DNA from 3 places in the Acetobacteroides hydrogenigenes genome. Region 3 is predicted to be linked to each of the others. Evidence: riboswitches for the same ligand, from Rfam matches in the RefSeq annotation. Region 3 holds a riboswitch; each other region holds the start of a gene.
The links. A riboswitch is a leader RNA that binds a small molecule or an ion and turns the genes downstream of it on or off. The one in region 3 is predicted to bind cobalamin.

Region 1 (7,713 bases), on a different contig from region 3:
ACCTCACACCAGCCCAAAACAAAAAGTCGCAGCAAAATTGCCACGACTAACGGTAGGTATTTAATCTCAGAAAGTCTCTTTTATAAAGCCGCTACGACGCCTTCAGCAGTTTCAGCAGGTTTTCGATGGAGTTGGCCGTAAACATCTTCACCGAGTTGCGGTAAACCAGGTACTCACCGGGATACTCCTCGCTCACCTCCACGCGGTATTCGGCATCGGGATCGGCCGATGGCGCAAAGCCGTTTCGTACCAGCGCGTTGGCCACCCACTGCGCCTCCACCCCTACCCCGGATATGTGCACCGACTTGGCAATAGGGTTGTGCACACGAAACGATCCGGTCTCCTTATCGAAAAGTATGCCCTCGCGCTCGAAGAACGAGTTGAACTCGCCCGAGAGCACCAGATCTTCGGGCACGCCCGACACCAGCTCGCGGTCTTTTGCCAGCAGCCAGAGCCTATCGGCCAGCTGCAGCGCCAGCTCTAGGTCGTGCGTCGATAGCAGAATGCTCTTCTGCGTCTGCTCCGCAAGGTTAAGCAGCAGCACCATCACCTCAATCTTGCTCGGAAGGTCGAGAAACGCGGTAGGCTCGTCCAGAATGATGATGGGCGTTTCCTGAGCCAGCGCCTTTGCAATCATCGCCTTTTGGCGCTCGCCATCGCTCAGCTCCGATACGTACTTGCCGGCCAAATCAGCAATCCCAACCTGCGCAATTGCCCGCTCAACCACCCTATGATCCTTGGTGCGCAGGATGCCAAAGTATCCGGTGTGCGGATAACGGCCCATGCCCACCAGCTCGCGCACGGTCATTCCGCCTATCGACGATCGCTCGGTAAGCACAACGCTTACCAGCTTGGCGTATTCGCCCTGAGAGTACCCCTTTATGGGCTTACCCCCGATGTAAACATCGCCGGCCAGCCTTGGCTGAAAGCCAACCAGCGTACGGATAAGGGTAGACTTGCCCGCACCGTTGGGACCCAGCAAGCAGGTAAGCTCGCCCGTCTTCAGCTCCAGGTTAAGGTTCTCGTGCAGGAGCGTAGCCTGGCTTCGGCCAGCGGAGTAGCCAATGCCCAACCCTGTTGCCTTAAGGGTTACCTGTTCGGTTTGCGGTTGTTTCCTTGCACTCATCACGAAAAGTATTGTAGCTTACGACGGTTAAAGATCACGTATATCACCACCGGCGCACCAAGCATCGAAGTTACGGCATTAATGGGGATAATCCCTCCCTCACCCGGCAGGGTTGTTAGCAGGTTGCACAAAAGAGCAACCACCGAGCCCAGCAGAATGGTTGCCGGCAGCAGCGTCTTGTGGTTCGATGTCCCGAGCAGCATCCGCGCCACGTGCGGAACGGCCAAACCGATAAAGGATATCGGCCCACAGAAGGCCGTAACAGCCGCAATCAGCAAACCTGCGGCCAGCAGAATGGAGTATCGCGCCCGCTTTACGTTAACCCCAAGGTTCGAGGCGTAATTTTCGCCCAGCAGCAGCGCGTTCAGCGGCTTAATCTGCAAAAGGGCAAACGCAATCCCAATAGTCGAAGCAATGGCAAAGGAGGGCATCTCGTTCCACGTTACGTTCGAGAAATCGCCCAGCCCCCAAAGCACGAAGATTTGGATGTTCTCCTTCGAGGCGTAAAAGTTAAGCACCGATATGATGGACGATGCCATGAAGCCAATCATGATACCCACGATAAGCAGCATGGCCGTATTCTTTATTTTTCCCGATAGCGATAGGATGATCAGCAGTACGGCCAGAGCGCCAACGAATGCCGCTAGGATGTTGGCGGTGTAGCCCATAATGGTGCCTACCACCATCGACCCGTTGAGCGATAGCACCATGATGGCAACGCCCAAATTCGCACCCGTACTAATTCCGAGGATCGAAGGATCGGCAAGCGGATTGCGAAAGAGCGTTTGCATCATCAGCCCGCAGGCCGCAAGGGCAGCGCCAGCCAGCATGGCCGTAATCGACTGGGGCATGCGTGACATCCAAATAATGTTATTCCACGCAACGTTCGACGTGTCGGCCCCGGAAAGTATCTCGAACACCTTTCCCACAGGAATGGACACCGTTCCCCAAGCAATATTCATCAGCATCAGAAGTGGGATCAGCGCCCCTACTCCTGCCATAATGCGCACGCTTTGGCTCCGCTTACGTCTCGCTGCAGCGATGCTCATCGGGCCAGCATTTTAAAGTATTTGGGAATATAGCCGGGCAGCAGCTCCGGATGGAAGATGCTCACCATATCGCTAAGGATGACATCCGGCTCAAGGTAGCCGTCCTCGTAGTAGGGCACTCTTCCCGTATCGCAGCTAACGATGGAGCCCTCCTTAAACGCCTTGAAGCTGCTGTACAGCCCGAACTCCTTTTCGAGATGGGCGTAGGTGTACACGTATGGGGTGTTGGTTTTTATGATCCAGTAGTCGGCATTCGATGCTTTTGCCAGCACCGACTCAAAGCTTAGCGGTAGCGAACCCGTGCTCTTATCATCCTTCCAGATGTAGTCGGCTCCGGCATCCTCTAGGAAGCGAGCCATGTAGCTGCGGCCTCCAGGGGTGTACCACACCTGTCCGAACTTCTTTTCGGTGAATACCGTAGGCCGATGCGACTTGGAAGCCCTTGCAATTTTTGCAACGCGGCAGTATCGGGCATCAACGCTATCGAACATTTTGTTGGCAAGCGCCTCCTTTTTAAAGAATAGCGCGATGAACTTAATCCATTCCGCACGCGCCAGCGGCGTATTCTCCAGGTACGAGCAGTCGTACACCAGCGGTACGCCCGTTTGCTCTATCTTATTTAGCGATCCCCCCGAAATTGGCGAGACAACCAGTATCTCCGGGTTCGCTTCGATGATGCGCTCCACGTTGGCCTGCGCCACCTCGCCCAGATCCACCACCTTGCCCTGCTTAAGCCCCGCCTGCACAAGGCCATCCTTTACGTATTGGGGTTCGGCCACTCCGGTTACGGTCTGGTTCACTCCTAGGCGGGCCATCTCGTTCACCGTTAAACCGTAAAAGCAGGCCGATTTCTCGACAGGAACCTTCACCACAATGCCTTGGGGCAATCCCGTAGGGGTAGGTTTAGTACGATCGATCAGGATGTAGCGCTTAAGCAGCTTGGTCGAGTCGAACGGATCGCGAACGTCAACCGTAGCGTAGCTGCCGTGGTAGCCAATGCTAAATCCGCGAAGGTACTTAAGGGTTATTTTCTCCGAAAAGTAGGACGAACCGGAGTTCGATGATTCGCCGTTGCCGTTTTTTTTGGAAGAGCAAGCGCTAAACAGCAGTAAAACCAGTGCAGTTGCCAGTAAGGCTCTAAAACGTGTCATTCTTTAAACTTTTATTCCCGAAAGTTGATGTTTACCCATGATCGTGGCAGGTCTTCTGGCTCGTCCCCCCTTTAAAACCTTCCCATCATCAGCTGACAGTGGTAAACCATTAAAGGCCGCTACTAGGACATACAGCTGCGGGTACAGCTCCGGATTTTAACCGGATTCCCTTTAATCTTACGCGGTTCGTAAGATCGCCGAATCGGCCACAAAGGTAGCCTTTTTCCGACAAATATCTAAAAATGAAGGGCGACATGTTTGCCGCCCTTCTATGCTTATTTTTGTTTTCTTGATTACTCAACAATGGTAACCCAGCCGTGAGGATCAGGAATATCGCCATACTGAATCGCCACCAGGGTTTCGTACAGCTTAGTCGATACTGGTCCTGGACGTCCGTCTTTGCAGAACTTGTAAACCTTACCGGTTTCCAGATCGGCAATCTCGCCAATTGGAGATATAACGGCAGCCGTTCCGCAAGCGCCAACCTCTTCAAAGGTGTCTAGTTCCTCTACCGGAATAGGACGGCGGATAGCCTTAATTCCAAGATCTTCGGCCAACGTTAGCAAGCTCATGTTGGTTATCGATGGAAGAATACTTGTGCTCTCGGGGGTTATATAGCAGTTATCCTTAATGCCAAAGAAGTTAGCGGCACCAATCTCATCGATGTACTTCTTCTCCTTTGCATCGAGGTACATTGGCGAGCTATAGCCCTTATGGTGGGTTTCTACAACACCACGGAGGCTAGCAGCATAGTTACCACCAACCTTTAAGGTTCCGGTACCTAGCGGTGCAGCACGATCGCTATCCTTAACAATAGCAATCTTAACAGGGTTAAAGCCTTCCTTGAAGTAAGGACCGACAGGCGTTGCAAATACGATAAAGGTGTACTCGCTTGCAGGTTTAACGCCCACCTCTGCGCCTGTACCAAATAGAACTGGGCGCAGGTATAGTGATGCACCTGTACCATATGGCGGTACGAAGCGCTCGTTAAGCTTCACAACCTTAAGGATTGCCTCTTCAAAAAGCTTTTCAGGAACTGGAGCCATCAGAATGCCTTCAGCCGACCGATGTAAACGCTTCGCATTCTCGATCCAACGGAAAAGACGGATCTTGCCATCTTTGCCTCTATAAGCCTTTAAGCCTTCAAATGCCTCTTGTCCATAATGAAGTCCTGTTGCGGCAATATGAATTGGGAGATATTCCGAATCAGACACCTCTAATTCTCCCCATTTCCCATCTTTAAATGTACAACGGATGTTGTAGTCGGTTTTGATGTAACCGAAAGGCAACTTACCCCAATCTAAATTTTCCATATGATTGCGTTTTCTGATGCCACCAAAAGTAATAGTTTTTCGTTTAGCAAAAACAGATTTAACAAATTTATCACTACGAAATCTATTCTACATTACAATTTGCAACAATAAACCAAAATCAAGCTACAATATAACAAAAAGTAATGTTCTTATCGTCGCAGATTAAACCACATGGCCCAAATTCACTTCCGCGATTTAACACTTAAAATTTAGAAATTCCAGAACTAGGTTGAATTCTCATTACAATTTCTAAAATAAAAAAGGAGAGATGAAAAATCTCTCCTCTCTTTAACGGCCTAGTAGTCGCTTGTCATAATAAGCTGTGGCTTATCGTTGAAATTCTCGTACCGTGGTCGATACCGTTCCTTATCGTAGAACTTTTCGATATCAACCTTCTTTTTGTAGCTAGTTACAACTTCGATAGGTACATTGTCGTACCTCCCATTGCGTAAGCTCACCAACCTACCAAAAGTTCCTTTAAGAATAAGATCGAGCGCAAGGTTTCCAAAAGCCATAGGCACAATGCTATCAAGCGCATCAGGCGCCCCAGACCGAACCATATAGCCCAATCGCTGGTTGATAACATCAATCTTTCTACCATTATTGTATTTTGCCGATATATTTCGCATCTGTTCCGAAACGATATCACCAATTCCACCGAGTTTCTTGTGCCCATAGGCATCGGCCTCTTCACCCTTAAAGATCATATCTCCGTTTTTAAACATAGCCCCTTCTGAAACCAAAAGAACGGAATACTTACTTGGATTGTTAGCTCTATCTTGAACCATCAGTTCGGTAAGATGCTCGATGTCGAACTTATGCTCAGGGATAACGCATCGATCGGCAGCGCCTGCCATGGTAGGCAGTAAGGCAGAGAATCCAGCATAACGCCCAAAAACTTCTATGACCAAAAAGCGCTCGTGCGAGCCAGCCGAAGTTCGCAACTCGTGCGCAAGCTCAATTGTACGCGAGATGCAGGTGCCAAAACCAATGCAGTAATCGGTTCCAGGAACATCATTATCCATTGTTTTAGGGATGGCTACTACAGGCACGCCCTTACTATGCAGGTGCACCCCGTAGCTAAGCGTATCATCGCCTCCTATCGGAATGAGGTAATCTAGTCCTAGATAGTCGATATTCAACATCACCTCACTGGTCATGTCGTTGATGTCAAGGGTGTACTTATCCTTGTAGAGATCAGGAACTCTATCCAACTTTACCATGTCAGGACGAGTACGCGAAGAATGCAGGAATGTACCTCCAGTTCTTCCCAACCTATTCACCATCTGTTCGGTAAGAACAACTGCATCCTCCTGCTCTTCAAGTTTTTTAGAGCGATCGATGGTTATCATACCCTCCCATCCTTTACGGATTCCAATCACCTTGTAACCTTCACGAATAGCGCGGAACGTTACCGCCCTGATAGCTGGATTTAAACCGGGCACATCGCCTCCTCCTGTAAGGACGCCAATCACCCCTTTGTAGTTCGATTTAGTATTTGCCATGTAATTTCGGGAAATTAGTTTGCCCTTAAATTAGCTTAAAACAAGAAAAAATCAAACGATTTTATACAAAAAGATTTGGAGTGATTTGCAAGAACTAAAAGCCAAATCCTAAAATAAGGCTTAGCGCTAGCTAGGAGGAGAGGCAAATTCTTGCACTGTAAAGAATGTAAACCCAAAAAGTTTCCATACCAATTTAGGTAAATGCAAAAAGGGAACTACCGCTAAGTAATTCCCCTCTTTATCTTCGTGGGAGCAACAGGATTCGAACCTGTGACCCTCCCGCCTTAAGCGGGATGCCCTGCTTCCTGCTGGGCCCCATCAACGATTAAGCTTTCTATGCGCTTGCGGCTTTTCCATCCTTTCAGCTCCATCTCCCGACTATAGGCTTCCGAACGAGAGGAATACGCCTCGCTATACTTCAAAGCCCAAGGAGAACCTTGGCGGGAGTAGGTCGTCTAGCCCCGTTCATGCTCTGCTAGCCGACGGGCTAGATTGTTGGTACTACCAATGTAGTATCGATCCAGTTTGGCACTGTATAGGATGTAAACCCAGAATGCTTCCATACAAAATGGTGTAAACGCAAAAAGGGAACTACCGCTAAGTAATTCCCCTCTTTATCTTCGTGGGAGCAACAGGATTCGAACCTGTGACCCTCTGCTTGTAAGGCAGATGCTCTGAACCAGCTGAGCTATGCTCCCAAAGTATGTTTTTTTTCGAAAAGTGGGAGCAACAGGATTCGAACCTGTGACCCTCTGCTTGTAAGGCAGATGCTCTGAACCAGCTGAGCTATGCTCCCGAGTATGCTATTTTTGAAAGAAGTGGGAGCAACAGGATTCGAACCTGTGACCCTCTGCTTGTAAGGCAGATGCTCTGAACCAGCTGAGCTATGCTCCCTTTCAAAAATCTTTTACAAAGATCGCTGCGATTGTTTCCAAAAGCGATGCAAAGGTACAGCAAAATTTTAATTCTGCAAGAGCCCGCTAAAAATATTTGCTTTTGAACGTAGACCTTTTAAACTACTTCTGCAACAACAAAAGTGCTTCCACCTATGAAAATAAGATCGTTACTCGAAGCCATACTTCTTGCTTTTTCTACCGCCTTTTCAACATTCTTTTCCACCTCTCCGGCTAAACCAGCAGCGCGACACTCTTCGGCCAGCAAATCGGCATCCTTAGCACGTGGAATGGATGCTTGGGTGAAGATGTAGTAGGCGTCCTTGGGGAGTAGTTGAATCACCTTATTAATTTCTTTATCGCTTACCATTCCAAAAACCCAGTAGAGCTTCTCGTGTGGTGTTTTGCTGATTTGATCGACGATGTAGGTAATGCCATCAACGTTGTGGCCGGTATCGCAGATGGTAAGCGGATTGTTGGATAGCTTAAACCAGCGGCCACGGAGTCCGGTTTGCGCCGATGCATGGCGTAGCCCACGACGAACAGCATCGTCGGTGAGGGATGGGAAATGCGCCTTAAGCACATCTACAGCGGTAAGTACGCCGAGAATATTCTTTGCCTGGTAGCTGCCCTGAAGGTCTACCTCAACATCATCATAAACGACATCGCCAGCGCT
Region 2 (7,713 bases), on a different contig from region 3:
TGACTCTATAATATCTAATGATGTTTCATATCGAGTTGCCCAAAAGATTGGTTTTTCCATACTACCATTTTGGCAAGAGCAGTACAGATATTATCTTACCGTTCCAGATTTAAAGTTTCAGAAAGTTAGCCAATTAGTGCAAGATTTTAAGTGGAAAGAAGTTATATCGTTAATGCAAACTTTCTTGACATCTCCCGAAAAAAATGACGTGTATGCGGCAACTTTTAATATCGCGCTTGCCTGTGAAATGATGGGTAATATTGATCTTGCCAAGAAGTGGCTGGAAAAATGTCAAAAGATAAAGAATTCCTATGTAGTGCAGCAATATTGGACTGCCTTAATAAAACGAGAAATGCAGGAAAAGGGTGCATCCGTAGAAAATGGCACATTGGAAGACCAACAACAGGAATAATTACTACCTTTGCATAAGTGAAAACAAGCCTCTTTAGCTCAGTCGGTAGAGCGGCGCATTCGTAATGCGTAGGTCGCCGGTTCAAGTCCGGTGAGAGGCTCTTATAGAATACCATTTCGTTTGAGATGGTATTTTTTATTTTCAACAGAATACAAAACGCGATTTTTGATCGTAGTGGTATGATTTATACCTTCTCTTAATAGTATCAGATATAAGTGATAGAGCGTTAAAAATATGGTTATAAAAGTTAATTGTCTATAATGCCTACTGTAAGTAGCTTCAAGAGGACATTAATAAAAAATACCCTACTTACAAACTTTATATTGGAACGGTTGAAGGAGAACCGGGCATTGCCGATATCGTAGCATCGCTAAAATCGCAAACTATTGCGAATAAAAAAGTAATCATTGCCCCTCTTACGTCAATTGCTGGCGATTATGCTAATAACGATATGGCTAGCGAAGAATCTGATAGATGGAAATCAGTACTCGAAAAGGCGGACTATACCGTTGAACCCAAACTTGTTGGAATTGAAGTCTACAAGGAAATCGTAAACGTTTGGGTAGAGCATAAGAGTCAAGCAAAGTAACCAATACTTCGCTTTTTAAGCGGAATAAATCAATTGATATTAGAAAATCCTAGAGTACAATTTCCCGGAAACCCTCGAATTTTCTTTGGTTGCTTAATATTTTACCCTAATTTTACACCCGAATAAGGTGACTGGTTGGGAATCCTTCTCAGCCAGTAAAAGGGAATCCGGTGTGAATCCGGAACAGTACCCGCTACTGTATGCCAATAGCTGCGTTGCAGCTGGTATTGCAAGTCTACGCCACTGCCTTCGAAAGAGGGTGGGAAGGCCGCAATACTAGGTAAGTCAGGAGACCTGCCTCATTCAACAAACACATGTATTGCTTCCGGGTAAGAAGTAGCTGTTGAATATGAACCTAGGCGTATTCTTCACTTTTATTTTCCTGCATTTAGCAAAGGGCATGTTGTATTAATTTTAATTTTTAATACAATGATGATTACGAGGTTAAAGTTGCTTATGGGTTGGCTTATATGCCTTCCGCTGTTGCTCCACACCACCACGTTGGCGGCAGCCGGTAGCGAGGCCGAACCCAAAAGGGCAATTCTGCTGGTGGCTTTTGGTACATCCTTATCCGACTCTAAAGGAGCCATCGACAGGGTAGGCGAGAAGGTGGCTAAGGCATTTCCGAACACCGAGATTCGCTGGGCCTACACATCTAAAATTATTCGAAAGATTTTAAGGAAGCGTGGCGAGGAGATTCTTTCGCCAGCAGAGGCGCTAGCTAAGCTGGGCGAAGATGGTTACAGCAACGTTTACGTGCAGTCGCTGCATATAATTCCAGGCGACGAGTACGACGATTTGGTGCAAACGGCCAACGCCTTTACCAAGATGCCTAAGGGGATTAGGCAGGTAACGGTGGGTACTCCGCTGCTATGGAGCGATTCCGATATGAGCGAGGTGGCATCGGCCCTGATAGCCAATGTTCCTGCCGAGCGAAAGGGAAAGGAGGCGGTTGTATTTATGGGGCATGGCTCTAAGCACACCTCCAACGTCTACTATCCAGCCATGCAGTACTACTTTGCCAAGGTCGATGCCAACACCTACATAGGAACGGTAGAGGGTACGCCCACGCTCGACGATGTGGTGGCCTCCCTTAAAGCTAAAGGCGTAAAGAAGGTATGGCTAATGCCCTTTATGCTGGTTGCTGGCGATCATGCGGTAAACGACATGGCTGGTAGCGAACCTACCAGCTGGAAGTCGCTGCTTACCAAGGAGGGATTTACCGTAGAGGTTGTCCTAAAGGGGATGGGCGAGCTAGATGCCATAGGTAGCATTTGGGTGAAGCATCTTCAGCAGATAGCAGGAGGGAAGTAGAGAGCTTCCCGAGATATAATGACGCACATATCAGGTATCACGAAAATTTGGGAATAAACCGCTAAGTGTTTTAGAGCGCTTTTTCGCGCTACGTATATCGTGATACTTGGTGCCATCAGTTAACAAACCAACCAAAAAAAGAGAATGAATAAGATATTGGCAACGCTGTTAGCGCTGATGCTAGCAGTAGCTGCAGGCGCACAGTCGTACACCATTAAGGGAACCGTAACTGAGAAGTCTAACGGAAAGCTAATTGTTGGCGCCAACGTAATGGTAAAGGGACTAACAGTTGGTGCGGCCACCAACGTCAACGGAGAGTTTACTATTAAGGTACCTAAGGCGGGTGATTATACGCTGGTGGCAACCTATACGGGCATGCAGCGTCTGGCTCAGCGCGTAAGCGTTCGTGGCGATGTGTCGGACCTAGCCTTTAGGATGGAGGAGTCGGTTGGCGCTATAGACGAGGTGGTGGTTACCGGAACAGGAACGCACCACAGCCTAAAGACAGCACCCGTACAAACCGAGGTTTTCTCGAATAAGACCATTGCCAAGCTGGCTCCCCGCTCGTTCGAGGAGATGGCCACCTCCATTAGCCCCTCATTTGATTTTACGCCTGGTACCATGGGCTCGTTTCTACGTGTCAATGGCTTGGGTAACGATTTTGTTGTGCTTATGGTAAACGGCAAGCGCGTGTATGGCGATGTAGGCGGACAAACCGATCTAAACAGAATCTCGCCCGATAATATCGAGCGCGTAGAGGTAGTTAAGGGTGCCTCGTCGGCCCTATATGGTTCTGATGCCATTGGTGCAGTTATCAACGTTATTACCAAAAAGAGTAAGAGTACCGTTAGCTTCGACAATACTACCCGCTTTGGAGCGTATGGCGATTTTCAGCAGGCCAACACGCTCGATTTGAATATTGGTAAGCTGTCGTCGAATACCCAGTTTGCCCATAAGCAGATTGATGGCTACCAGCTAAGCCCTTTTGAAATTGATGCTAAGAGTAAGGCTTTAAGTTTGACGGAAGCCAAGGCGGTAAACCGCTTTTATGACAATACGGTTAGCCAGCGCCTATCCTACGGCATAACCTCTAACCTCGATGTTTATGCACAAGGCTCTTGGTACGAAAAGGACTATTTTCGTCCAAAGTCGGTGGCTGATTTTGGTTTCTACTATAAGGATGTAAGCAGTGCTGCTGGCGTTAAGTATAAAATAAACGGTAAAAGCACCATCACCTTCGATGCGGCTACCGATAACTTCTGGTACTACTACCACTACAATAAGGATGTGGTAGATAGCAAAACAAAGAAGCTACTCTTCTCGGATGGACAAAAGACGCTAAACACCAAGCAGGTGCGCAATAAGTACAATCTAAAGAGCGTAACGGCTATTGGCGATAAAAATCTGCTTACAGCAGGGCTTGATTATGTTAATGAAAACATCGACTCTCCGGCACGCTTTAAGGGCGGCAGCGCCGATGCCTACACTGCCGGTGTTTATCTGCAGGACGAGTATACACCTATAAAGAGCTTAAGCATTGTTGCTGGTGCTCGCTTTGTAGATCATAAAGCTTTTGGTAGCCGACTTACCCCCAAGATTTCGGCGTTATACTCCTTAGGCGATTTCAACTTACGTGCATCGTATGGTAGCGGGTTTAAGGCGCCAACTCTTAAGGAACTCTACTTCGAGTACTTTAAGACAGGAACCTTATACTTAGGGAACGAAAATCTTAAACCTCAATCGTCCGATTTCTACTCTGCATCTGTAGAGTATAATAAAAAGGGCGTATCGCTTTCGGTTACTGGCTACCGTAACGACTTAAGAAATCTAATCGATTATGGTCCCGAACAGGTGCCTACACCCGAGCAGGCTGCTCAAGGTGCGAAGAAGGTAAAAGTGCACCAGAACATTTCGGAGGCACGTTCTCAGGGGGTGGACTTTTTGGCAAATGCCTACGTGGGCTATGGCTTTACCGTGGGTGGCGGCTACTCGTTGGTAGAGGCTAAGAACTTAACCTCCAATACAACACTTGAAGGGGCGGCTAAGCATTACGGAACGGTAATGGCCAGCTACCGATACTCATACAAGAGGTATGTGCTAAACGCTTCGATTAATGGTCGTCTGCAGGACGAAAAGTTCTACGCTAAGGGTAATGCTCGTGGATACAACATCTGGAAGTTTACCACAACTCATACCTTTAAAGTTTGCGCAGGTGTAACCATCGATGCTATTGCTGGTATCGATAATATTTTCGACTACGTGGACGATGCTCCGTACGGGATGCCTTACGGAACGCTATCGCCGGGGCGTACCGTATTTGGTGGACTGAATTTTAAGATTTCAAAGTAGCTTATACTGGAGGGGTAGGTAGCCGATGTTGGTTAGCCTATCCCTTTTACAGCATATTGGTATGGTAAAACTTTTTGTAAAGATTCATAAGGTTCTGGGAATGCTGCTTAGCATTCTATTCTGTGTTTGGTTTCTGTCTGGGATGGTGCTGGTTTTCGTCGGATTTCCGCACTATAGCCAGACAGAAGCTTTTAGATCTCTGGCAGCGGTTGATTCCTCTGCTGCCCGTTCGCTTCTCTTCCCTGCCGAGCTGGGTAAGGGTACCATTACCTTGGAGATGCAGGAGGGGAGGGCGGTTTACCGTGTTGGTAAGATGGCTCGCACGGCCAAAACGTACTATGCCGATAGCCTTACCAAGGTGGCTAAACCTACCCGAAAGGATTGCATTGCTGCAGCTCAGCGGGTGGTTTCGGCCGATACGGCTAGGGTTACCGAAATATCAACGCTTGATATCTGGCTTCCTTGGGAGCAGTACCAGTCATCATTGCCCATATATAAGGTTTACTTTGCCGATAAGGATAGGTCGGTGGTGTATGTAGCAGCTAAGAGCGGCACCATTGTGCAGCTAACCACGCGCAGCGAACGCTTTTGGGCGCTGGTTGGTGCCATTCCTCACTACATAATTTTTAAATACCTCTCCATCAACCATCCGTTCTGGAACTCGTTGCTGCTTGCCCTACTGGTGCTGGGTGCGGTGATGTGCCTCTGCGGTGTGGTTGTGGGGATTATACGAATGAGGCGGGGAAGCCGAGGCTTTTCTTCGCCATATACAAAGGCTTGGATACGATGGCACCATGTGGTGGGCTTCTACTTCGGCATCTTCACCCTAACCTTCTGCCTTAGCGCCTACATCTCGGTGGCGGGAGTCCCCAGCTGGATTGCCAAAAGCGACGAGTCGGTGGATTACCAGAAGGAGTGGAACCAGCCCAAGGTGAAGCGCGATGCTTACAGGCAGAGCTTCCCTGCGCTACAGGGGCTGCTGGCCTCTCGGGGTGATGTAAAGCGGGTGGTATTTGCCTCCTCGTTGGGCAAACCGTGCTACCAGCTCTTTAGCAAGGGCACCTACGAGCCAGAGGTTTTCCTAATCAAGGGCGACTCTGTTGCACCTTTAGAAGGATATAAGGTTGCCGATGTGGTAGGCTATGCGAAAAAGGTGTTTGGCTACGTGCCTCAGAGGCGCGAGCTGCTTCAGAAGTTCGACAACTACTACCAGCTTACCCGAATGGGGGCCCGACCGTTGCCCGTGCTGAAGATGGAGCTGACGGATGCCAACCGCTCGTGGGTGTATGTATCCACCCAAACTGGCGAGCTGGTCACGGTGTACGATGCCTCGCGCCGAGCCGAACGTTGGCTCTACAGGGCGCTGCACACATTTAATATACAGTGGCTAAAGGAGCACGAGTGGCTGCGTAAGACGCTGCTGCTGCTGGTTTGCCTATCCGGACTGGTGGTTAGCGTGAGCGGTGCTGTGCTTACTAGTAAGTGGGTAAAAAGAAAAGTAGAAAGATATATGTAATGGGTGGCCGTGGCTTGCTGGTAGCAGGTTGCGGCTTATCCTGTTTAAAATAGTTGAGCTATGAATACTAAACGAGCAGTCCGATTGCGGTATATCCTAATGGAGATGGCGGTGCTAATGCTACTTCCTTGGGTGGAGTCGTGTGTTGGCGAGGTTAACACGGCCAAGCGCATTGCCGATGAGTTTGGCGGTAAGCTACAACCTATGAGGTATGCCAAGGGCTTTAAGGTTTACGAGAAGAAGGGGGTAAAGCGTATCCTTATCCTCAACCCGATTGATTCGACCGAGGTGCTGGGTGATATTATTGTGGAGCCTAGAAGCAAAAGGGGCGTAGCGCAATATCCCAACTCCATAAAGGTGCCGCTCGAGCGTACCATCTGCCTATCATCAACCCAAATAGCCTACTTTACCGAGCTTAATGCCATTGGTAGTTTGGTGGGTATTAACAGCAGCGACTATCTTTTTAATAAGGACATTAAGGCACGAATTGCCGATGGTAAGATCTTGAGGCTGGGCAAGGAGGGTAACTTCGATGTGGAGAAGATTGCTGGACTAAATCCCGATGTGGTTTTTGTGTCGCCCATAAAGGCTGGCGGCTACGAGGCTATTGTAGGACTGGGGCTGCATCTTGTTCCCATTACCGCCTACGACGAGACAACGCCGTTGGCACGTGCCGAGTGGATTAAGCTGATTGCCATATTTACGGGACAGGAGGCTGAGGCCAACCGTATTTTTGCCCATGCCGAAAAGGAGTATTTAAGGCTAAAGGCGTTGGCGGCTAACGTAAAGAGTAGGCCAACCGTTTTTTCGGGGAAGATGAAGGGCGACAGCTGGTATGTGCCCGGTGGCGAGAGCTTCTACGCCATCTACTTTAAGGATGCCGGTGCCGATTATATAATAAAGGATAAGAATAAGGGCGGCTCTACAGTCGACTTTGAAACCATTTACCAGAAGGCCGCTCACTGCGACTTTTGGAGGTTACGCACCAGCAGTCCAGCTGGGTTTAATAGCGCCTCGCTATTGGCCGAGGATGCCCGCTACGGCTACTTCGATGCCTTTAAGAACCGTAAGGTAATGCTGATAAACCTTCGCGAAACACCTTACGACGAGATAAACCCTGTTCGTCCGCATCAGATGCTGGCCGACTACATCTCCTTTTTCCACCCCGAGCTGCTACCCAAGTATAGGCGCGTATTTTACGATACGCTTACCTACAGCAACGAGGTGGTGGCACCTAAGGAAAGGAGGAAACGGTAGTGGAGGAGGTACGCGTATCGGGTAAGCGATGGGTGTTGGTGGCTCTTCTGGGGCTGGCCGCCTCGTTGGTGCTTTTTGGTTTAAACCTAGCATTGGGATCGGTGTATATTCCATTCAGAAACGTGGTCGAAGTTTTCACAGGTGGTGCTTCATCCAACCCAGTTTGGGAGAATATCCTGCTACGTACGCGCCTGCCTCAGGCTATTACCGCTGCGGCAGCGGGCATGGGGCTGGGTATTGCAGGGCTGATGATGCAGACCCTTTTCCGCAATCCGC
Region 3 (7,713 bases):
AAAACCTTTTTTCTGCGAGGTTGATGATTGGATCAACAGAATACTTAGCGTACTAAATACTATTATTGTGCAAAGATGGTTTTCTAAGTATATATTTGGCAAAAGGTTAATGTTATGCAAGCTCCAATTAATCCGTCCATATCGGTAGATATCGTAGTGTTTGGCTTCGATGGAACGAGGCTAAAGGTGCTCCTTATCGAGCGACAAAAACTGAACGAAAAAGCAACTACTGAGTATAAGCTTCCTGGTAGCATGATCTCAGAGAAGGAAGATCTTGATACCAGCGCGCATAATACGCTCCAGAACCTTACCGGTTTAAAAAATATATACCTCGAACAGCTTTACGTATTCTCAAATCCAAACAGAATCAGTAGTGACGAGGACAAGCAATGGATTGAGCATACCTATGGTATTTCTACAAACCGTATTGTAACCGTTTCCTACTTTTCGCTGGTAAAAATCAACTTAAGTATTCTCAAAACTACCATACAAGGTATGGCTTTTTGGTGCGATGTTCAGGAGCTAAAGCATGTATCATTCGACCATAAGGAGATAATACTAAAAGGGCTAGAACGACTGAAAAGCAGGATGCAAACTACTCCGGTTGCATTTGAACTACTTCCCAAAAAATTCACCATAAAGCAGCTGCAAAACCTCTACGAGGCAATTCTCGGTATTGATATTGACAACAGAAACTTTAGAAAGAAGATATTGAAGTATCCATATCTTATTCAGCTAAATGAGAGGGAGGCAAAGGTGAGTCATAAGCCTGCAATTTTTTACCAGTTTGATATCCACGCTTACCGTCAGGAGCAACGGAAGTTGAAGAAACTGAAAATATTTTAATTCAATGAAAACATTAGGAATAGACATAGGTAGCTCTTCCATAAAAGTAGCCGTTTTTGATGCCGCAAATGGCAGCTGTTTGGCTTCAACTCAAATGCCAACCGACGAGATGATCATAAACTCTCCTCAAAAGGGGTGGGCCGAACAAGATCCCAATACGTGGTGGAGCTACTTTGTTGATGCCGCAAAGCAGCTATCTGCGCTTGTTAATATGGAGGATATAAAGGCTATTGGAATAACCTACCAAATGCATGGACTTGTAGCGGTAGACGGCAATGGCAGTGTTGTTCGTCCTTCCATTATATGGTGCGATAGCAGAGCCGTATCGTTTGGAAATCGGGCTTTGGAAAAAATTGGCGTTGAGAAATGTCTTCAGCATCACTTAAACTCTCCAGGTAACTTTACTGCATCTAAAATTGCTTGGGTTAAAGAAAATGAACCGGAGCTGTTTAGCCGAATTCGTAAAATAATGCTACCTGGCGATTACATTGCATATAAACTTTCAGGGGATATTACTACAACCGCACAAGGATTATCCGAAGGGATACTCTGGGATTTTAAGGAAGAACGGGTATCCGAATTTATTCTTAATCACTACGGTTTAAATAAGGAAATACTGGCTCGTCAGGTTCCCTGCTTTGGCCATCAATTGGAACTGAACAGCGAAGCCGCTATAATCTTGGGCATGAAGGAAGGTACGCCTATCACCTATAGGTCTGGAGATCAACCTAACAATGCGTTCTCACTTAACGTACTTACCCCCGGCGAAATTGCTGCTACAGCAGGAACGTCTGGTGTAGTATACGGTGTAAGTAGCAGTATTGCCTACGACCCTCAATCGCGGGTAAATACTTTTATGCACGTTAACCATACTACAAAAGATCCACATTTGGGGGTAATGTTATGTATTAATGGTACAGGTATTCTTAACTCCTGGTTGCGTAGAAATGCCACGAAAGGTCTATCCTACATCCAAATGAATGAATTGGCCTCGCAAGTTCCTGCGGGTAGCCAAGGGCTTACTATACTTCCATTTGGCAATGGAGCTGAGCGTGTTCTTGGCAATAGAGATTTAGGCGCTCATATGCAGAACATCAACTTCAACATTCATAGCACGGCTCACATGCTAAGGGCGGCACAGGAAGGAATCGCCTTTTCAATGCAGTATGGAGTTGAGATCATGAAGACCGTAGGTGTTATTCCTACGGTTATCCGTGCAGGAATAGCCAACCTATTCCAAAGCGATCTATTTACGCAAACTGTTGCCGACATAACCGGGGCAACAATAGAACTATACAATACGAACGGAGCAATTGGTGCCGCAAGAGGTGCTGCTCTAGGTGCAGGATACTACAGCAAGTCTTCGGAGGCATTCTCGACTCTTAAGGTAGAAAAGGTCGTTGAGCCTAGTCGTAATCCACTGCTTCAAGAGGCCTACGGCAATTGGTGTCATTGTTTAAATCAGCAACTAAAATAAAACGCAATGAGCAAAGAATTTTTCGGATCGATAGAAAAGATCAAATTTGAGGGAAGAGAGTCTAAGAACCCTTTTGCATTCAAATGGTATGACGAGAACCGTATTGTAAATGGTAGGACAATGAAAGAACAGTTACGTTTTGCCATGGCCTACTGGCATACGCTTCTTGGTACAGGTGGTGATCCTTTTGGTCCTGGAACCAAGGTATTTCCTTGGGAGCAGGCATCTGATCTAATGCAGCGCAACCACGATAGAATGGATGCTGCCTTCGAAATTGCATCGAAACTGGGCATTCCTTTTTGGTGCTTTCACGATACCGATGTTGCTGGTGATGGTAGTGTATTCGAAATTGAATCACGCCTAGCAAAAATGGTAGAATATGCTGCTAAGCTACAAAAGGAAACTGGCGTTCAGCTGCTGTGGGGTACTGCCAACGTGTTCAGCAATCCTAGATATATGAATGGTGCATCTACCAACCCAGACTTCAACGTGCTGGCGCATGCAGCAACTCAAGTAAAGAATGCCATTGATGCTACCATTGCTCTTGGTGGTCAGAACTACGTATTTTGGGGTGGTCGAGAAGGATACATGTCGCTGCTGAACACCGATACCAAGCGCGAAAAGGAGCACCTTGGACAGTTCCTAACCATGGCTCGCGACTATGCCCGCAAGAATGGCTTTAAGGGTATATTCCTTATCGAACCTAAGCCAATGGAGCCTACCAAGCACCAGTACGACTTCGATACCGAAACCGTTATTGGATTCCTTCGCCAGTACAACCTCGATAAGGATTTTAAGATGAATATAGAGGTAAACCATGCCACGCTGGCAGGTCACACCTTCGAGCACGAGCTACAAATGGCGGCCAATGCTGGCATGCTAGGTAGCATTGATGCCAATAGAGGCGACTACCAAAACGGATGGGATACTGACCAGTTTCCTGTAGACATCTACGAGGTAACTCAAGCAATGATGGTAATTCAACAGGCAGGTGGTTTTACCACTGGAGGTATCAACTTCGATGCTAAGACCCGCAGAAACTCTACCGACCTTGAGGATATCTTCATCTCCCATATCTCTGCAATGGACGTATTTGCCCGTGCGCTTGTAGTGGCAGACAATATTCTAAAGAACTCCGATCTACTTGAGATGAGAAAGAAGAGATACGCTTCGTTCGATTCTGGCAAGGGTGCTGAGTTTGAATCAGGAAAACTTTCGCTTGAGGATCTTCGAGAATTCGCCAAGGTAGCAGGAGAGCCTACGCTTACCAGTGGAAAGCAGGAACTTTACGAGCAAATCATCAACTTGTATATCTAATAAAAAAACCTAACCTGATGACTAGAAGCACCAACTTTAACTTTGTAGTCTTTCTAACGATGGTAGCCGCCCTTGGGGGGCTACTGTTCGGCTACGATACTGCGGTAATATCGGGTACTGTAGCTTCGCTGCAAGTTAACTTTATTGATCCGCTTAACCTACCCGAAACCTCGGCCAACTCGCTGCTAGGCTTTACTGTTTCAAGTGCCCTAGTTGGCTGCATCGTTGGCGGAATGATAGGAGGATGGATGGCCTTAACTTTTGGTCGAAAGAACACTCTGATTGCTGCTGCGGTTATGTTTGGCATATCCGCACTAGGCTCTGGATTCCCCGAAATGGGATTTGCCCCTTTCGGATCGAATGTAGAGAGCTATCTTACTCCTTTTATTGTTTATCGTATCATTGGGGGGATTGGCGTTGGACTTGCCTCTATGCTCTCGCCCATGTACATCGCCGAAACGGCTCCGGCAGATAAGCGGGGTGCATTGGTTTCCTGGAACCAGTTTGCCATAATCTTTGGAATGCTGCTTGTTTACTTTGTAAACTACTTTATTGCCAAGCAGGGAACTTCAGATTGGTTAAATACCATCGGTTGGCGATGGATGTTTATTTCTGAGCTATTACCTGCAGCCCTTTTCCTTGTGCTTTTATTCTTCATTCCCGAAAGCCCACGCTGGTTGGTGTTAAAAGGTCACAACGATAGGGCTCATAAAGTACTTTCGCTAATCCGTACGGAAAGCGAAGCGCAAGCCGAACTAAACGAAATAAAGAATAGCGTAGCCGAAAAATCGAAAGGAAGCATCTTCTCTTTTGGTTCTGCTGTTGTCGTTATTGGAATTATGCTTTCTGTTTTTCAGCAGTTTGTCGGTATTAACGTGGTGCTTTACTATGCCCCCGAGATCTTTAAGAACATGGGTTCGCAAACAGATACCGCTCTTCTCCAGACTATCATTGTGGGGGCGATTAATCTAACCTTTACAGTACTTGCTATATTTACTGTCGATAAGTGGGGTAGAAAACCGTTACAGATCATAGGTGCTTGGGGAATGTCTATTAGCATGTTTACGTTAGGGGCAACCTTCTTCTTCAATAAGATGGGGGTGCTTTCGCTTTTAGCAATGCTTACCTATGTTGCTTCATTTGCCATGTCTTGGGGACCTATAGTTTGGGTGCTTCTTTCCGAGATATTCCCCAATAAGATTAGGGGTAAGGCGATGGCCATTGCTGTTGCTTCGCAGTGGATTGCAAACTACCTTGTTTCTTGGACATTTCCGATAATGGATAAGTCGACGTTGCTTAATGGGATGTTCAATCACGCCTTCCCTTATTGGATTTATGGGGCGATAAGCGCTTTGGCTGCATTTTTTATGATAAGGTTTGTTCCAGAAACTAAAGGAAAAACTCTTGAGGAGATGGAAAAAGTTTTTATAAAAAGTAAATAACCAACCATTAGGATAAGAAGAGGCTGCCTAGTACGGTAGCCTCTTTTGTGTGTCTATAAGTCTATATAAATATTAACAGCTTAACGTGTTAGTTGATAAAGAAGTAATCGTATTTAGCAGATGTTTGAAGTTTGCTTGTTGATAAAATCAACATTTTAAATTCGTTGTGTTAGTAAGTAATGTTTAGTTTTACTGCCGTATAGGGTTCCTTACTGGATTAATAGGGAATTTGGTGAAAGTCCAAAACTATCCCCGTAGCTGTAAGTTCGATAAAGTGCCTCTACAATATGTCACTATTCCGACCAACGGAATGGGAAGGCAGTAGTAAGGTTGAACAAGTCAGAAGACCTGCCCGATACATGTAATTCGTAGCTTTCGGGCGAAAGGCGATAGAATACTTGTACCTTCCAAGTAGTTTTTACGTTCCCGCAAGTTACCATTTATAAACCTTATTACTAGAGAGTATGAATGGTGAACTTCTTTTTTCGACCATTGTGAAGCGCAATGGTGAACAAGTTCCGTTTAGTGCAAGCAAAATTGAGCACGCCATATTTAAGGCGATGCGTTCTCTTGGAAAACCCAACCGTAAGCAGGCGTACAATTTATGTCAGCTCGTTTTGAAAATGCTGTCGGACATCTGTCCTGATTGCAAGCCAACTGTAGAGCAGGTACAAGATTGTGTAGAGCAGACTCTTTTTAGTTATGGAGAGTTTGATCTGCTAAAGGCTTATATGCTTTACCGCAACCAGCACGCACAAATTAGAGATGCTAAAGAGCTTTTTAGCAACATTGAGGTGATGGACAACTACCTTAAGATGAACGATTGGCGAATAAAGGAGAGCGCCAACTCAGGCTATTCTCTTCAGGGGTTAAACCAGCACATCTCTACCGTAATAACTTCGCAGTATTGGCTTAGCAAACTGTACCCAGAAAGCATTGCCAATGCTCATAAACAAGGATACTTTCATATTCACGATCTAGGATTTCTTAGCGTGTATTGCGTAGGATGGGACCTGAAGGATATTCTTGTAACTGGTTTTAAGGGGGTTGATGATAAAGCGCAGAGTAAGCCTGCACGACACTTCCGTACAGCACTAGGGCAAATTGTAAATTTTTTCTACACCATGCAGGGTGAGGCGGCAGGTGCACAAGCTTTCTCCAACTTCGACACATTCCTAGCACCATTTATTCGCTTCGATAAACTCGACTATCAGCAGGTTAAGCAAGCACTTCAAGAGTTTCTGTTCAACCTTAATGTGCCTACACGTGTTGGCTTCCAAACACCGTTTACCAATATTACGATGGATTTGGTTGTCCCCGAATTTCTAAAGGATGAGGCCATTGTATGGGGCGGTGAAATACTGAACTATACTTATGGCGATTTTCAGCACGAGATGACGATGCTCAATATGGCTTTTGCCGAAGTAATGAGCGAAGGCGATGCTGCTGGAAGTCTTTTTTCTTTTCCGATTCCTACCTACAATATTACTCCCGATTTTAAATGGGATAATCCTGAGTACGATGGTATATGGGAGATGACGGCGAAGTATGGCATTCCTTACTTCTCGAACTTTGTTAACTCTGATATGAAACCTGATGATGTCCGCAGCATGTGTTGTCGTTTAAGGCTGGATAAGCGTGAACTAAACCGTCGAGGAGGTGGCTTGTTTGCTTCGAATCCTCTTACAGGATCTGTGGGCGTAGTTACCATTAACTTGCCTCGATTGGGCTACGAAGCAGTGGGAGAGGAGGACTTCTTTCAACGCCTTGAGAACTACATGACGCTTGCCAAGGAGAGCCTCGAAATAAAGCGTAAGATAATAGAGAAGCATACCGAAAATGGGCTTTATCCATACTCGAAGTTCTATCTCCGCCACATCCACGAGCGTTATGGATGCTATTGGAAAAACCACTTTTCTACTATTGGCATTAATGGAATGAACGAGTGCTGTATCAACTTCCTTGGTGTGAATATAGCCCATCCCGAAGGTCAACGGTTTGCCAAACAGGTAATGCATTTTATGCGTATGATGCTTGAGCAGTTTCAGGAAGAAACCAATAGCATTTACAATCTCGAGGCTACGCCTGCTGAGAGTACTGCATATCGTTTTGCACGCATAGACACAGAGCTGTATTCTGACATCATTGTGGCTAACCATGGACATTTTGCAAAGGGGGCTCAGCCTTACTATACCAACTCGACCCAGCTGCCAGTTGGATACAGTAGCGACCTATTCGAGGTGCTTAGTCTTCAAGATGATCTTCAGACGCTATATACAGGAGGAACCGTGTTGCATATATTTACCGGAGATAGTGGAATGTCGGCTTCGGCAGCCAAAAACCTCGTTCGAAAGGTAACCGGAAGTTTCCGTCTCCCATATATAACTATTTCTCCAACTTTTAGCATTTGTCCATCGCACGGTTACCTGCAGGGCGAACATGCAATTTGTCCTATTTGCGGAAATAGAACAGAGGTGTACAGTCGAATAGTTGGTTATATGCGTCCTGTAAACCAATGGAATGCAGGAAAACAGCAGGAATTTGCCGATCGTAAGCTGTTTTCGGTATCTAATGTTGAATAAGGAGATGGCGCAAATGATGCGTATAGGAGGTTTCCAAAAACAAAGTTTC

Region 1: linked by a shared signal. The riboswitch ahead of CLV25_RS05385 (ABC transporter substrate-binding protein) and the one ahead of CLV25_RS14070 (ribonucleoside triphosphate reductase) in region 3 are both predicted to bind cobalamin.
Region 2: linked by a shared signal. The riboswitch ahead of CLV25_RS14305 (sirohydrochlorin cobaltochelatase) and the one ahead of CLV25_RS14070 (ribonucleoside triphosphate reductase) in region 3 are both predicted to bind cobalamin.

What each region holds. Positions count from the first base shown of each region.
Region 1 is NZ_SLWB01000004.1:629-8,341, forward strand. It holds gene CLV25_RS05375 (ABC transporter ATP-binding protein) at 92-1,126, opposite strand; gene CLV25_RS05380 (iron ABC transporter permease) at 1,126-2,127, opposite strand; gene CLV25_RS05385 (ABC transporter substrate-binding protein) at 2,172-3,326, opposite strand; cobalamin riboswitch at 3,355-3,552, opposite strand; gene CLV25_RS05390 (branched-chain amino acid aminotransferase) at 3,620-4,639, opposite strand; gene CLV25_RS05395 (6-phosphofructokinase) at 4,936-6,144, opposite strand; gene CLV25_RS16165 (GIY-YIG nuclease family protein) at 6,600-6,707, opposite strand; tRNA gene CLV25_RS05410 (tRNA-Val) at 6,768-6,842, opposite strand; tRNA gene CLV25_RS05415 (tRNA-Val) at 6,866-6,940, opposite strand; tRNA gene CLV25_RS05420 (tRNA-Val) at 6,964-7,038, opposite strand; gene CLV25_RS05425 (bifunctional folylpolyglutamate synthase/dihydrofolate synthase) at 7,156-7,713, opposite strand, start outside.
Region 2 is NZ_SLWB01000018.1:4,971-12,683, reverse strand. It holds gene CLV25_RS14320 (DUF6340 family protein) at 1-412, shown strand, start outside; tRNA gene CLV25_RS14315 (tRNA-Thr) at 440-512, shown strand; gene CLV25_RS14310 (sirohydrochlorin cobaltochelatase) at 702-1,001, shown strand; cobalamin riboswitch at 1,110-1,317, shown strand; gene CLV25_RS14305 (sirohydrochlorin cobaltochelatase) at 1,431-2,315, shown strand; gene CLV25_RS14300 (TonB-dependent receptor) at 2,460-4,664, shown strand; gene CLV25_RS14295 (PepSY domain-containing protein) at 4,726-6,180, shown strand; gene CLV25_RS14290 (ABC transporter substrate-binding protein) at 6,241-7,437, shown strand; gene CLV25_RS14285 (iron ABC transporter permease) at 7,437-7,713, shown strand, end outside.
Region 3 is NZ_SLWB01000017.1:36,005-43,717, reverse strand. It holds gene CLV25_RS14090 (NUDIX hydrolase) at 115-846, shown strand; gene CLV25_RS14085 (xylulokinase) at 851-2,323, shown strand; gene xylA (xylose isomerase) at 2,330-3,640, shown strand; gene xylE (D-xylose transporter XylE) at 3,658-5,082, shown strand; cobalamin riboswitch at 5,268-5,452, shown strand; gene CLV25_RS14070 (ribonucleoside triphosphate reductase) at 5,547-7,664, shown strand; gene CLV25_RS14065 (anaerobic ribonucleoside-triphosphate reductase activating protein) at 7,654-7,713, shown strand, end outside.